Regions from separate parts of the Candidatus Macondimonas diazotrophica genome, predicted to be linked through region 1. Evidence: predicted binding sites of a transcription regulator. Region 1 holds the regulator's gene; the other holds the start of a gene.

Region 1 (5,752 bases):
CGAACTGTTGCCAATGAGCTCGGCTGAATCCATTTTCTTCGGCCAGAACCTTCTTGCGTGCATCGAAGCTGTAATCATTGCGGATGAACTTGTCGACCGCGTTGCGAATGAGCTTTTGTTCTTCAGACAGATTGAAATCCATATCAGCGTATCCTTACTTGAAGTTCAGACCGAGAATCATCTTGGCGATGACATTTTTCTGTACCTCGTCGCTGCCGCCATAGATCGTGGCGGCGCGGGTGAAGGCGTAGCGCATCATGGTGCTGGCGTACTCGGCCGGTCCCACCTCGCCTTCTGCCTTCCAGGGCCAGGCGTACTGGCCGGCAAGTTCCACGCCGAGTTCGGACAGTTCCTGCTGGACAGCGGTGCCGTCAAGTTTCAGGAGGGAAGATTCCGGCCCCGGCGCCTTGCCCGCGGCGGTGGCCGCCAAGGTCCGCAGGTTGGTGTATTCGAGCGCAGTCAGGTTGATCTCGGCCTTGGCCAGTTTCTGGCGCAGATTGGGGTCGTTCATCAGCGGTTCGCCATTGGCGCCGTTTTCACGTGCCATGCGCTTCAAATTGGTCATGTGGACCTTGCTGTCCGCTACGCCTGCGATGGTGGTGCGCTCGTGGGTCAGCAGATACTTGGCCACGGTCCAGCCCTGGCCTTCCTTGCCGACCAGATTTTTCTTCGGCACCCGAACGTCGGTGAAGAAGGTTTCGTTGAGATGGTGTTCGCCATCGATGGAGATGATCGGACGGACCTCGATTCCAGGGGTGTCCATATCGATCAGCAGGAAGGAGATCCCTTCTTGCTTCTTGCCTTCGGTGCTGGTGCGCACCAGGCAGAAAATGCGATTGGCCCAGTGGCCGTAGGTGGTCCAGATCTTGGAGCCATTGACGATATAGTCGTCACCGTCGGAAACCGCCATGGTCTTGAGACTGGCAAGGTCCGAGCCGGCGCCGGGTTCGGAATAGCCTTGGCACCACCAGTCATCGCAGTTGCGGATGCGGGGGAGGTAGTAGTCCTTCTGCTCCTGCGTGCCGAAGGCCATGAGCACCGGCCCCAGCATGATGATGCCCATGGACAGGCCAATAGGGGCATTTGCGCGGGCGCGCTCCATGTCGAAGATATAGCGCTGGGTGGCTGTCCAATCGGGGCCGCCGTACTCCTTGGGCCAACCGGTGACCAACCATCCCCGGCCGTTCAGGATACGCTGCCACGCTACCAGCTCGTCCTTCGACAGCATGATCCCGAGCTCGGTCTTGCGCTTCAGGTCCGCCGGTAGATTCTGCGCGAACCATTCCCGCACTTCCTGCTGGAAGGCCAGCTCCTCGGGGGAAAAATCGATATTCATTCGTGCTCCTTGCTTGTGAAAGGATGAACTGCCCCGTGGATGTCGATTCGGGGTTCCATCGGCTTTTCCATGCGACCGCCGGACGGTCGCTGAAAGCGACCATTTTAGCGGAACGGCGAGTTCGAGCGAAGCATTCTGGTGCGGGCAGTCTGGCAGCCCGTCGTGCAGAAAGCGGCACGAATCGATTCTGGAGCGCGATTTCACGGCGTACGTCTTGACCTGAGTCAAGTGAGAGGACTCTAATTGAACGGGATCCGAGTCTGTTTTTCTGGGCGCCTGCCGCCGCACGCTGCCTCTTTGGCCCCCTCATCAGCATCGAACGTCGACTGGAAAACGCCAATGACCGAAATCGTGCAATTCCGGGAACTGAAACGTGCGTGCGGAAATTGCAGCTTGCGAGAGCTGTGCCTGCCGTATGGAATCGATCAGGCGGATCTGCGTCTGCTTGAGGATCTGGTACAGCGCCTTCCCCCCAAGACTCGCGGCAAAGCGCTGTTCGTCCAGGGCGATCCCTTGAAATCCATTTTCGCCATCCGCACGGGTTCGGTGAAAAGCGTCACGCTGGGGGCAGATGGCGCCGAGCAGATCACGGGTTTTCATTTTCCTGGGGAGCTGGTCGGTTTCGATGCCATCGCCGGGGAGTTTCACGACTGCTCTGCTGTCGCACTGGAAGATACCAGCTTGTGTGAGATTCCTTTCGAGCGGCTCGATGAACTCAGTGGGCAGGTGCCGGGCCTGCGGCGGCAGTTGATGCGATTGTTGTCCCGGGAGATTCAGCAGGAGCAGCATCTGCTGTTGCTCCTCGGCAAGAAGGGCGCCGAAGCGCGCCTGGCGGCGTTCCTGTTGAGCCTGTCCAGCCGCTTCGCCGGGCGGGGCCTGTCGCCGACTCGGCTTCACTTCAGCATGGCGCGGGGTGAAATCGCCAACTACCTCGGGTTGGCCGTGGAGACCGTAAGCCGCCTGTTCGCCCGATTCCAGCAAGACGATCTAATCGCTGCGGATGGTCGGGACGTGACACTCCTCGATCTGCCCCGACTCCACGCAGTGGCTGAGGTCGCTCCCGATGCCACCACCTCCATGTCCACCCGGAGCAAGTGCTGACGCCGTACTGTGCGGATGACCGTCCATGTGACGGGCCATCATCAGCGGCCCCGTTGCCGTCCACACGCCGAAGCCGATGACCGTGAGGCCGAACAGCCGGCGCACCTCCACGGCCGCCAGAGCGCGCTGCAATCGTTGCCCGAGCAGCCCCAGGCTCAGCATGGCGGGAAGGGTGCCGAAGCCGAACGCCAGCATGATGCTCGCGCCCGCCGTTGCGCTACCGCTGACCAGTGCAGTCAGCAAGGCGCTGTAGACGAGGCCGCAGGGGATCCAGCCCCACAGCGCGCCGAAAGCCAGAGCCTGCGCGGCGCTGCGGCGTGGATCGAAACGCCGGGCCAGCGGACCGATGCGGCGCCATAGCGGAATGCCGAGCCGTTCCAGACGCCGCAGTCCCGTCCAGCCGATGGCCACATGCAGACCGACGGCGATCATCATCAGCCCCATCATGAGACGGAGCGCTCCGCCCCAGGCCAGTGCCTCGCCGGTCAAGGCGCCAAGCTGCCAACCCAGGCTGCCGACTAGGGCGCCAGCCAGCGAGTAGCTGCCCAGGCGTCCTGCATTGAATGCCAGGATACGGCCAGGCCGCGCGCGCGCGGCGCTGCTTCCCGCCAACGAGGCGATGCCGCCGCACATGCCCAGGCAGTGCGCGCTGCCCAGTGTGCCGGCGACCCATGCGGACAGGAGACCGAGCTGGATGACGGTGCTCACGGCGCTTTCTCATCGGCATCGGTGTCGGGCGGGGGCGGATCATCCATCAGCATGCGCCAGGCCGGACTGTCGAGGTCATCGAACTGGCCTGTGTGAACGGCCCAGAAAAACGCAGCCACCGCCAGGCCGACCAGGACCAGACTCAACGGAATCAACAGGAACATCGCGTTCATGAGGGCTGCGTCGCCATGTCGGACGTTGCGGATACCGATCGCCGGGTCGGGCGATAGAGGCGCTGCGCATTCAGAACGACCAGCACCGAACTGATCGACATCCCGAGGGATGCCAGCCAAGGCGTCACCAGGCCGGCCGCCGCCAGCGGGACCGCCACGGCATTGTAGGCCAGTGCCCAGGCCAGATTCTGGCGGATGATCCGTTTGCTGCGCCGAGCGGTGCGAATCAGATCCGGCAGGACGCTCAAACGGTCCTGGAGGAGGATCAGGTCAGCGCTGGTTTGAGCCAGCGCTGTGCCGCTGGACATGGCGATGGAGACATCGGCCTGAGCCAGCAAGGGCGCATCATTTACGCCGTCGCCCACGGCGAGCACACGCGTCCCCCCGGTCTGCAGGGTTTCAAGCAGGGCGAGCTTTTCCTCGGGACGCAAGCGTGCATGCGCCCGATCGCATCCCACGGCATCGGCGATCGCGTCAACGGCGCGGATCGCATCGCCGCTGGCGATTTGACTTTCAACGCCCAACCGGCGCAGTTCGGCCAGTGTATCTCGCGCATCGTGGCGAACCGGATCGCTGACCGCGAACCACGCCAGAGGGCCCGCATCATCACCGAGCAGCAGCCAGCTCGATCCGGCGTCCTCGGGCGTCGCGGGCGGTGTGGATTGCCACAACGCGGCTGTGAAGTCGGCGCGTCCCAGCCGCACTCGCCGGTGACCCATGCGTCCTTGGACGCCCTCGCCGGCGATCAGGCGGACATCGTCGGCGGTCTCGGCCGCCGGCGCGGCAGCGGTGAATGCGAGGGCCAAAGGATGACGGATCGTGCGTTCCAGCGCGGCGGCTTCAGCCAAGGCCTGTTCGCGGGTGATGTGTTCGCGCAGGAGCCGGACATGCGTGATCTGAGGTTTCCCGCGAGTGAGTGTCCCCGTCTTGTCGAAGATGGCGTGTCGCGTATCGCTCAGGGTTTCGAGCGCTGCCGTGCGCAGCACGACAACCCCGCGGGTGAGCAGATGCGCGGTTGCGGCGACCAGGGCCGTCGGCGTGGCAATCGACAGCGCGCAAGGGCAGGTGACCACCAATACGGCCAGGGCGACGTTCATGGCCTGCTCGGGGTCGGCGCGCCACCACCAGGCGCAGAGGGCCGCCAGCAGCAGAACCGTCGGCGCGAAGAGAGCCGCCAGCCGATCCGCCTGGGCGGCATCCGGCGGCCGTTCGGCCTGGGCTTTGCGCAGCAGACGGCCGATGTGCGAAATCGTGGTGTCGGCGTTGCAGGCCGTCACGTCCATTCGCAAGGCTGCAGTACCGTTCATGCTGCCCGCGATGACCTGCTCGCCACATGCCCGATAAACCGGCTTGGATTCACCGGTCAGCAGGGATTCGTCGATCCAGGCGCCTTCATCCAGTACCCGCCCATCTGCCGGCAGTGCGCTGCCGGGCGCGACCCGGACCCGGTTGCCGGGCATGAGCTCTTGCAGGGTAATGGTTTCGACACCGTCGGCGGTTTCTCGCAGGCAAGTATCCGGCAACAGCCGCGCCAGCGCATCGCTGCTCTCGCCGGCTCGGGCACGCGCCGCCGCTTGCAGGAAGCGCGCGAGTGTCAGGAAGAAGATGAACATGCAGACCGTATCGAAGTAGACCGGCCCGGTCCCGATCAGCGTATTGCGAGCGCTGGCGATGAAGGCGATGCCGATGGCGATGGAAACCGGCATGTCCATGCCGATGCGATAGACGCGCAACCCGCGATAGGCCTTCTGAAAAAACGGCGCGCCGGCGTAGAACACCACCGGCGTCGTGATCAGCAGGCTGATCAGTTTCAGGAAATCGGCATAAGTCGGATCCATGCCATGAAAATCACCGCTGTAGAGTGACAGCGCGTAGGTCATCGCCTGCATCATGCCCAGCCCGGAGACCGCCAGCCGCTTGAGCGCCTGACGTCGTTCGCGCACATGCAGGGCGCTGGCCTGACCGGCTTTCTGGGGATGCGGCGGATAGCCCAGAGCTGCGAGCCGCTCCAACATACGGCTCAGGCGAGTTTGGGCGGGGTCTAAATGCAGCAGAACACGGGCATTGGCGGCATTGACCTGGACACCGCGCACGCCCGGCTCATTGCCGAGTGCGCCTTCGATCAGCCAGGCACATGCCGCACAATTGAGGTTTTCCACCAGCAGCTCTGCCTCCAGGCTGCCATCGGGTCGCGTGACGACGAAGCTGCGTTGGGCCTGCGGGCGATCGTAGGCGATAAAACGGGCCTGTTCGGTCGGTTCGACCGGCGCCACGGCGGGTGTGGTGCGCCAGCGGTAATATGCGCCAAGACCTGCCGAATCGATCCATTGCGCGGCCATTTCGCAGCCCACGCAACACACGGGTTGCACCTTGCCATGGATGACGACCTGATGTCTGGGGTCGCTGTCGGGGACCGGCTGGCCGCAGTGGAAGC
Region 2 (5,752 bases), on a different contig from region 1:
GACTGACGTTGCAATGCGGCCTGTGCGTCGGAAGCCAGCCGCAAACCACGCAAACCCAGGCGAGCCCGGTTTTCCTCCAGAAAGCCACCGGCCAGCAGCAACACATCGTGTCCGCGCTCGCGCAGCGGCGGTACGTGCAGTGGATAGACGCTCAGACGGTGATAGAGGTCGGCCCGGAAACGTCCGGCGCGCACCTCCGCAGCAAGATCGCGATTGGTGGCCGCCAGCACCCGGACATCAACACGATGCTCCCGATCCGAACCCAATCGCTCGATCTGCCCACTCTGAAGGACGCGCAGCAGTTTTGCTTGAATGGGAAGCGGCAGTTCGCCAATCTCGTCCAGCAGGAGGGTGCCACCGTCAGCGAGTTCAAAGCGACCGCGCCGCTCCCCAACTGCACCGGTAAACGCGCCGCGCACGTGACCGAACAGCTCGCTTTCGACCAGATGTTCCGGAAGCGCCGCGCAGTTCAGGGTGATCAACGGCCGGCCCGCTCGGCGTGAGCGGGCATGAACGGCCTGCGCCACCAACTCCTTGCCCGTTCCGGTCTCGCCGGTGATCAAGACAGTGAGATCGGTATGGGCAACGGCCTCGATCTCCTTTTCCAAACGGCGCATCGCCCCGCTGTGCCCGGTGAGCGTCCGACCACCGTTCGGACCTCGAGCCTCGAACAGCAAGCGAGCCACCTGCTGATCCTGTTCGGCACGCCGGGCGAGACGTTCGAGACGTTCGACGGCGATCACGGTTGCGGTGGCCAGCGTGGCGAATGCCTGCAGCACGACTGGGTCGCAGGCCTCGAAGGCCTCCGGCTGCAAAGCGTCCAGGGTAAGCAGTCCCCAGAAATGGTCCTCGACGTACAGCGGACACCCCATGCAGTCGTGGATTTCGAGTTGGCCGGTCAGTCCCTCGATCAAGCCGTCGTACGGATCAGGAAGGCCGCAGTCGCTCGGGAGTCGGGTTGGGCCGCGTCGGTTCACCATCGTCAACAACCGTGGATGGTCGACCAGTCGGAAACGTCGGCCCAGTGTGTCGTGGCTGAGCCCGGTAACGGCCAGTGGTACGAGGCTGTCACCTTCCAGACGCAACAGGGCTGCGGCATCACATGGAAACACGCTCCGCAGCCCATCGAGGAAGGCCCGATAGCGTTCCTGGGGGGTAAGCTCCCGGGGCAGGTTCCCGACCAGTCCGACGTAGGTGGAAAAGAATGTGGGCGGAGTCATTTTCACATTCAGTAATGTCATATTAACAATGGTCAGTCGTTGTCATTGTGACCTGATGAAGCATTGATCTCAATCATATCAGCAGCTTCTCTCATGGCACGAAATCTGTCTCCTGGAGCACAGGCGCGCATGGCGCGCCGTCACCGGCAACCAGGAGGATGATTCCATGCTTTCGGCTCAACACCGCGACATCGTCAAGGCCACCGTCCCGCTGCTCGAAACCGGCGGCGAGGCGCTGACGCGCCACTTCTACGGAATCATGCTCGCCGAGTATCCGGAGGTCCGCCCGCTGTTCAACCAGGCGCACCAGGCCAGCGGCGCGCAGCCACGGGCGCTGGCCAACGGCATCCTGCAGTACGCCCGGCACATCGACCGGCTGGACACGCTCGGCCCGCTGGTCGGGCAGATCGTGCAAAAGCACGTGTCGCTGCAGGTGCTGCCGGAGCAGTACCCCATCGTCGGCAGCTGCCTGCTGCGCGCCATCCGCGAGGTGCTGGGACCGGACATCGCGACCGATGCCGTCATCGAGGCCTGGGCGGCGGCCTATCAGCAACTGGCGGATCTGCTGATCGGCGCCGAGGAAGATGTGTACGCCGCCGCCGCGGCGACCCCCGGCGGCTGGCGCGGCGCGCGGCGGTTCGAGGTGGTGCGCAAGGTGCCGGAGAGCGTCGAGATCACCTCCCTCTACCTCAGGCCGGCCGACGGCGGCGCCGTGATGCCATTTAAGCCCGGCCAGTACATCGGCATCCGGCTCACCGTCGACGGCCAGGAAGTGCGGCGCAACTACTCGCTCTCAGCCCCGCCGAACGGCAGCACCTACCGCATCAGCGTCAAGCGCGAACCCGGCGGCGTGGTGTCGAACCACCTGCACGACGCGCTCGGCATCGGGGCCGCGATCGACCTGTTCCCGCCGGCCGGCGAATTCGTGCTCGCGCCCGGCGAACGGCCGCTGGCGCTGATCAGCGGCGGTGTCGGCATCACCCCCACGCTGCCCATGCTGCACGCGGCGCATGAGCAGCGCCGGCCGGTCACCTTCGTGCATTTCGCGCGCAATGCGGCGGTGCATGCGTTTCGGGACTGGGTGGACGACCTGGTCGCACGCAGCCCGCAGGCACGACGCTTCTACTGTCACGAACAAGCCGGCACCCTACCGGTGGACGCCCACGGCCGCGCGTGCACCGACCTGTTGGCGCGCTGGCTGCCGCAGGCGCGCGACATGGACGCGTACTTCATCGGCCCGCCACCGTTCATGGCGGCCGTGAAGCGGGCCCTGGGCGAGCTTGGCGTACCGCCGGCGCAGATGCACTGGGAGTTCTTCGGCCCGGCGGCGGCGCTGGAGACCTGAGAGGATCTGGAGCGCTGCCGGCGGCTGACCCTGCCCCATCCGGAGGAGGAATCCACCATGCCCCATGACAACCCCATCCAGCAGCTCACGCACGAGCATCACCACATCCTGCAGGTGGTGCACGGCCTGAGCGCCATCGATCAGGAACTGGCCGCAGGCAACCGGCCGGACCCTGCACGCCTGCGAACCATCGTCGCCTTCATGCGCGAGTTCGCCGACCAGTGCCACCACGCCAAGGAAGAGGCCATCCTGTTCCCGGCCATGGAGGACAAGGGCGTGCCGCACGGCGGCTGCCCGCTGGAGGCGCTGCGGCGCGAACACGTGCTCGGACGCGAGCGGGTCGGCGCCCTGGCGGCGGCCATCGACGCCCTGGAGCGTGGCGACAACGACGCCCCGGCCGCGCTGCACGGGGCCATCGCCGCGCTCCAGCAGCTGTACCCGAACCACATCTGGAAGGAAGACCAGATGGTGTTTCCGATGGCCGAGCGCCTGTTCACCCCGGCGGAGCTGGACGCGCTGAACGCGCGCTTCGAACAGGCGGAAATCGAGCTGGGGCAGGACCACGACCGCTACGTGGCCTTTGCCGAGGACATGGCCGCGCTGCTGGGGCAGACGCCGGCGCAGGCATGAATGACCGGTATGGGGTCGCGCTGCAGCAAAGGCGCTCCTACGGCCCGAAATGCACGCCGTACTGATGCCGGCCGACATTCGCGTCAAGCGCATCTATGAGCCTGCGCACGCCGACGATGGCGCGCGTGTGCTGGTGGATCGCCTGTGGCCACGTGGGGTGCGCAAGGAGGCAGCGGCGCTCACACGGTGGCATCGAGCCGCCGCGCCGAGTGCTGCGCTACGACGATGGTTCGGCCACGACCCAGCGCGATGGGAGGCATTTTGCGCCCGCTACCGCGCCGAGCTCGACGCCAATACCGATGCACTCACGCCGCTGCGCGAGTTGACCGATACAGGTCCGCTCACGCTGCTGTACGGCGCCCGCGACGATGTGCACAACCATGCCATCGTGCTGGCGGAATACCTGCGTGAACACATGGAGACAGAGGAAGGACCATGAAAAGCTCACTGCACCGCCCTGTGTGTGACTTGCTTGGCTGCCGCTATCCGCTGGTATTGGCCGGTATGGGTGGCGTGGCACGCGCGGAGCTGGTGACGGCCGTGAGTCGCGCCGGCGGCTTCGGCTTTCTCGGCATGGTGCGGGAACCGGTGACGCGCATCCGCGCGGAGGTCGCGGCCGTACGCGCGGCCGGGGTCGAGCACTTTGGCGTGAACCTGATCCCGGCGGGCACCGACCCGGCGCTGCTGGAGGCGCAGATCGAGACACTGATCGCGCTCGCCGTGCCGGTTGTGGGGTTGTTCTGGGACGTACCCGCAGCGCTCATCGGGCGGTTGCGCACAGCGGGCCTGCGCATTGTCTGCCAAGTGGGCTCCGTCAAAGAGGGATGTGCCGCAGAGCTTGCTGGCGCCGATGTGCTGATCGCTCAAGGTGTCGAGGCCGGCGGGCACGTGCGCGGCGATCAGCCGCTGCACGCGCTGCTCGGCGATCTGGTGCCGATGACAAATGCACCCGTGCTGGCAGCGGGCGGGCTTAGTGACGGCGCGGATGTGGCCACCGTGCTTGCGCTCGGCGCGCAGGGCGCTGTGTTCGGTACGGCGCTGATCCCAACGCCGGAGAGTTTTGCCCACGATTTCCATAAGCAGCGACTCATCACCGCCAGTGCCGCCGATACGCTACTCACCGAGGATTTTCACATCAACTGGCCAGAGGGCGCCAAGGTCCGGGTGTTGCCCAACAGCGTCACCCGCGGTGAACACGGTGATCCCCGTTCCGGCCCACCGACGGTCATCGGTGAGGACGACGGGCGGCCGATCTATCGCTTCAGCACCGACTCACCGCTGCGCTCAACAGCGGGCGATCTCGAGGCCATGGCGCTGTATGCCGGGATGGGTATCGACCGCATCGATTCCATCATGGGTGCAGCCGAACGGGTTGGGCGGATCGCCGCGGAGGCCGAGGCCCTGCTGGCAGTCGACGCAAGTCCGCCAGCCGGATCGGGGCGCATGAGTTCATCTCCCCCGCAGCGTCCGAGCCGCGTCGCGCAGGAGGCGCTGATCGCGACTCTGAACGAACTGTTGGAGGCTGAACGCGCCGGTGCGCGCGTCGCGCTGCAGACGCTCAAGGAGGCGCCCGCCACGCTTCTGTCACTGATGCGCACCATCCAGCACGATGAGGCGCGCTGGTGTGCCTTGCTCGTCCAGGCCATCCAACATCTCGGCGGCAAGCCATCGCGCCGGACCGGAAGCTTCTACGCCAAAGCGATGGCTATCGAGGACTTGCCGGCACGGCTAGTTTTCCTGAATCACGGCCAACGCTGGGTGCTGCGGCGGCTGCGGGCGATCCTGCCTCAGGTAGACGATCCCCATTTACAGGCCGGACTTCAGGCCATGCGCACCGCACATGAGGATAATGTTGAACGCCTCGCAGCCCGGATTGACGCGCAAAACGCCGATTAGACGGCTGCCTGATGCCGACGCAAGATCGGGTCGCGATACGCTGTCTTGATGCAACGACGAAGCTGATCAGCTTGGCTCGCCAGTCCGTCGTCTCCCGCCGCGGTATTCGCTTCGCGTCAGAACCTCCAGTCGGTTCTGCCTGAGCACTGAAGCAGCAGCACGGAAACGTGAGATGACGATGCTCCGCGCAGGTCAATCAACCGATTCCGCCACGCCATGGCGTAGCAGCCGACGGAACCCGTAAACTCCGCCGACCGTGATCGGGCCGTGTCGCCGATCCCGAGAGCCGAAGCAATGTCGGAGCGCGCTGCCCTTCCCCTTGGAGGGCGAAGTTCGCCCGATTGGACGATCCGTACCGGGGATCAGTGTCACGTGTTCCAAGAGCACGTCGATACATGACTGACTTTCCAAGAGTCTTGGCCAAGCCGGGGTGGTTGACCGCTCGACGAAGCGATGAAGGAGACCGGCTGAACCACCCAGAGAAATGCAACAGAGTTGTGATGTTTGGCCGATCGTGTTGAACTGTGTGCATGGGAAGAATCAACCGAAGTGCTGAAGATGCGCTAGCCATGATCCGCAAGATGGGATTGCGCGCCACCGCGGCACGGGTCACCGTGCTGGACGTGTTGCTGTCGGCCGACCATGCACTCTCCCATAGCGA

What was found. The regulator FNR, encoded in region 1, switches genes on or off when oxygen is low (the NO sensors DNR and NnrR bind a similar motif). The targets are predictions, from matches to a motif close to TTGATNTANATCAA.
Region 2: a site for FNR is predicted at 1,284-1,297, ahead of hmpA (NO-inducible flavohemoprotein). Genes of this name have one in related genera too.

Annotation. Positions count from the first base shown of each region.
Region 1 covers NZ_SRIO01000002.1:78,894-84,645, forward strand. The annotation lists gene E4680_RS01935 (acyl-CoA dehydrogenase family protein) at 1-142, opposite strand, end outside; gene E4680_RS01940 (acyl-CoA dehydrogenase family protein) at 155-1,624, opposite strand; gene fnr (fumarate/nitrate reduction transcriptional regulator Fnr) at 1,676-2,437, shown strand; gene E4680_RS01950 (sulfite exporter TauE/SafE family protein) at 2,324-3,145, opposite strand; gene ccoS (cbb3-type cytochrome oxidase assembly protein CcoS) at 3,142-3,318, opposite strand; gene E4680_RS01960 (heavy metal translocating P-type ATPase) at 3,315-5,752, opposite strand, start outside.
Region 2 covers NZ_SRIO01000011.1:42,378-48,129, forward strand. The annotation lists gene norR (nitric oxide reductase transcriptional regulator NorR) at 1-1,220, opposite strand, end outside; gene hmpA (NO-inducible flavohemoprotein) at 1,387-2,565, shown strand; gene E4680_RS09225 (hemerythrin domain-containing protein) at 2,623-3,195, shown strand; gene E4680_RS09230 (DUF488 domain-containing protein) at 3,245-3,634, shown strand; gene E4680_RS09235 (DUF6306 domain-containing protein) at 3,631-5,091, shown strand; gene E4680_RS09240 (Fur family transcriptional regulator) at 5,661-5,752, shown strand, end outside.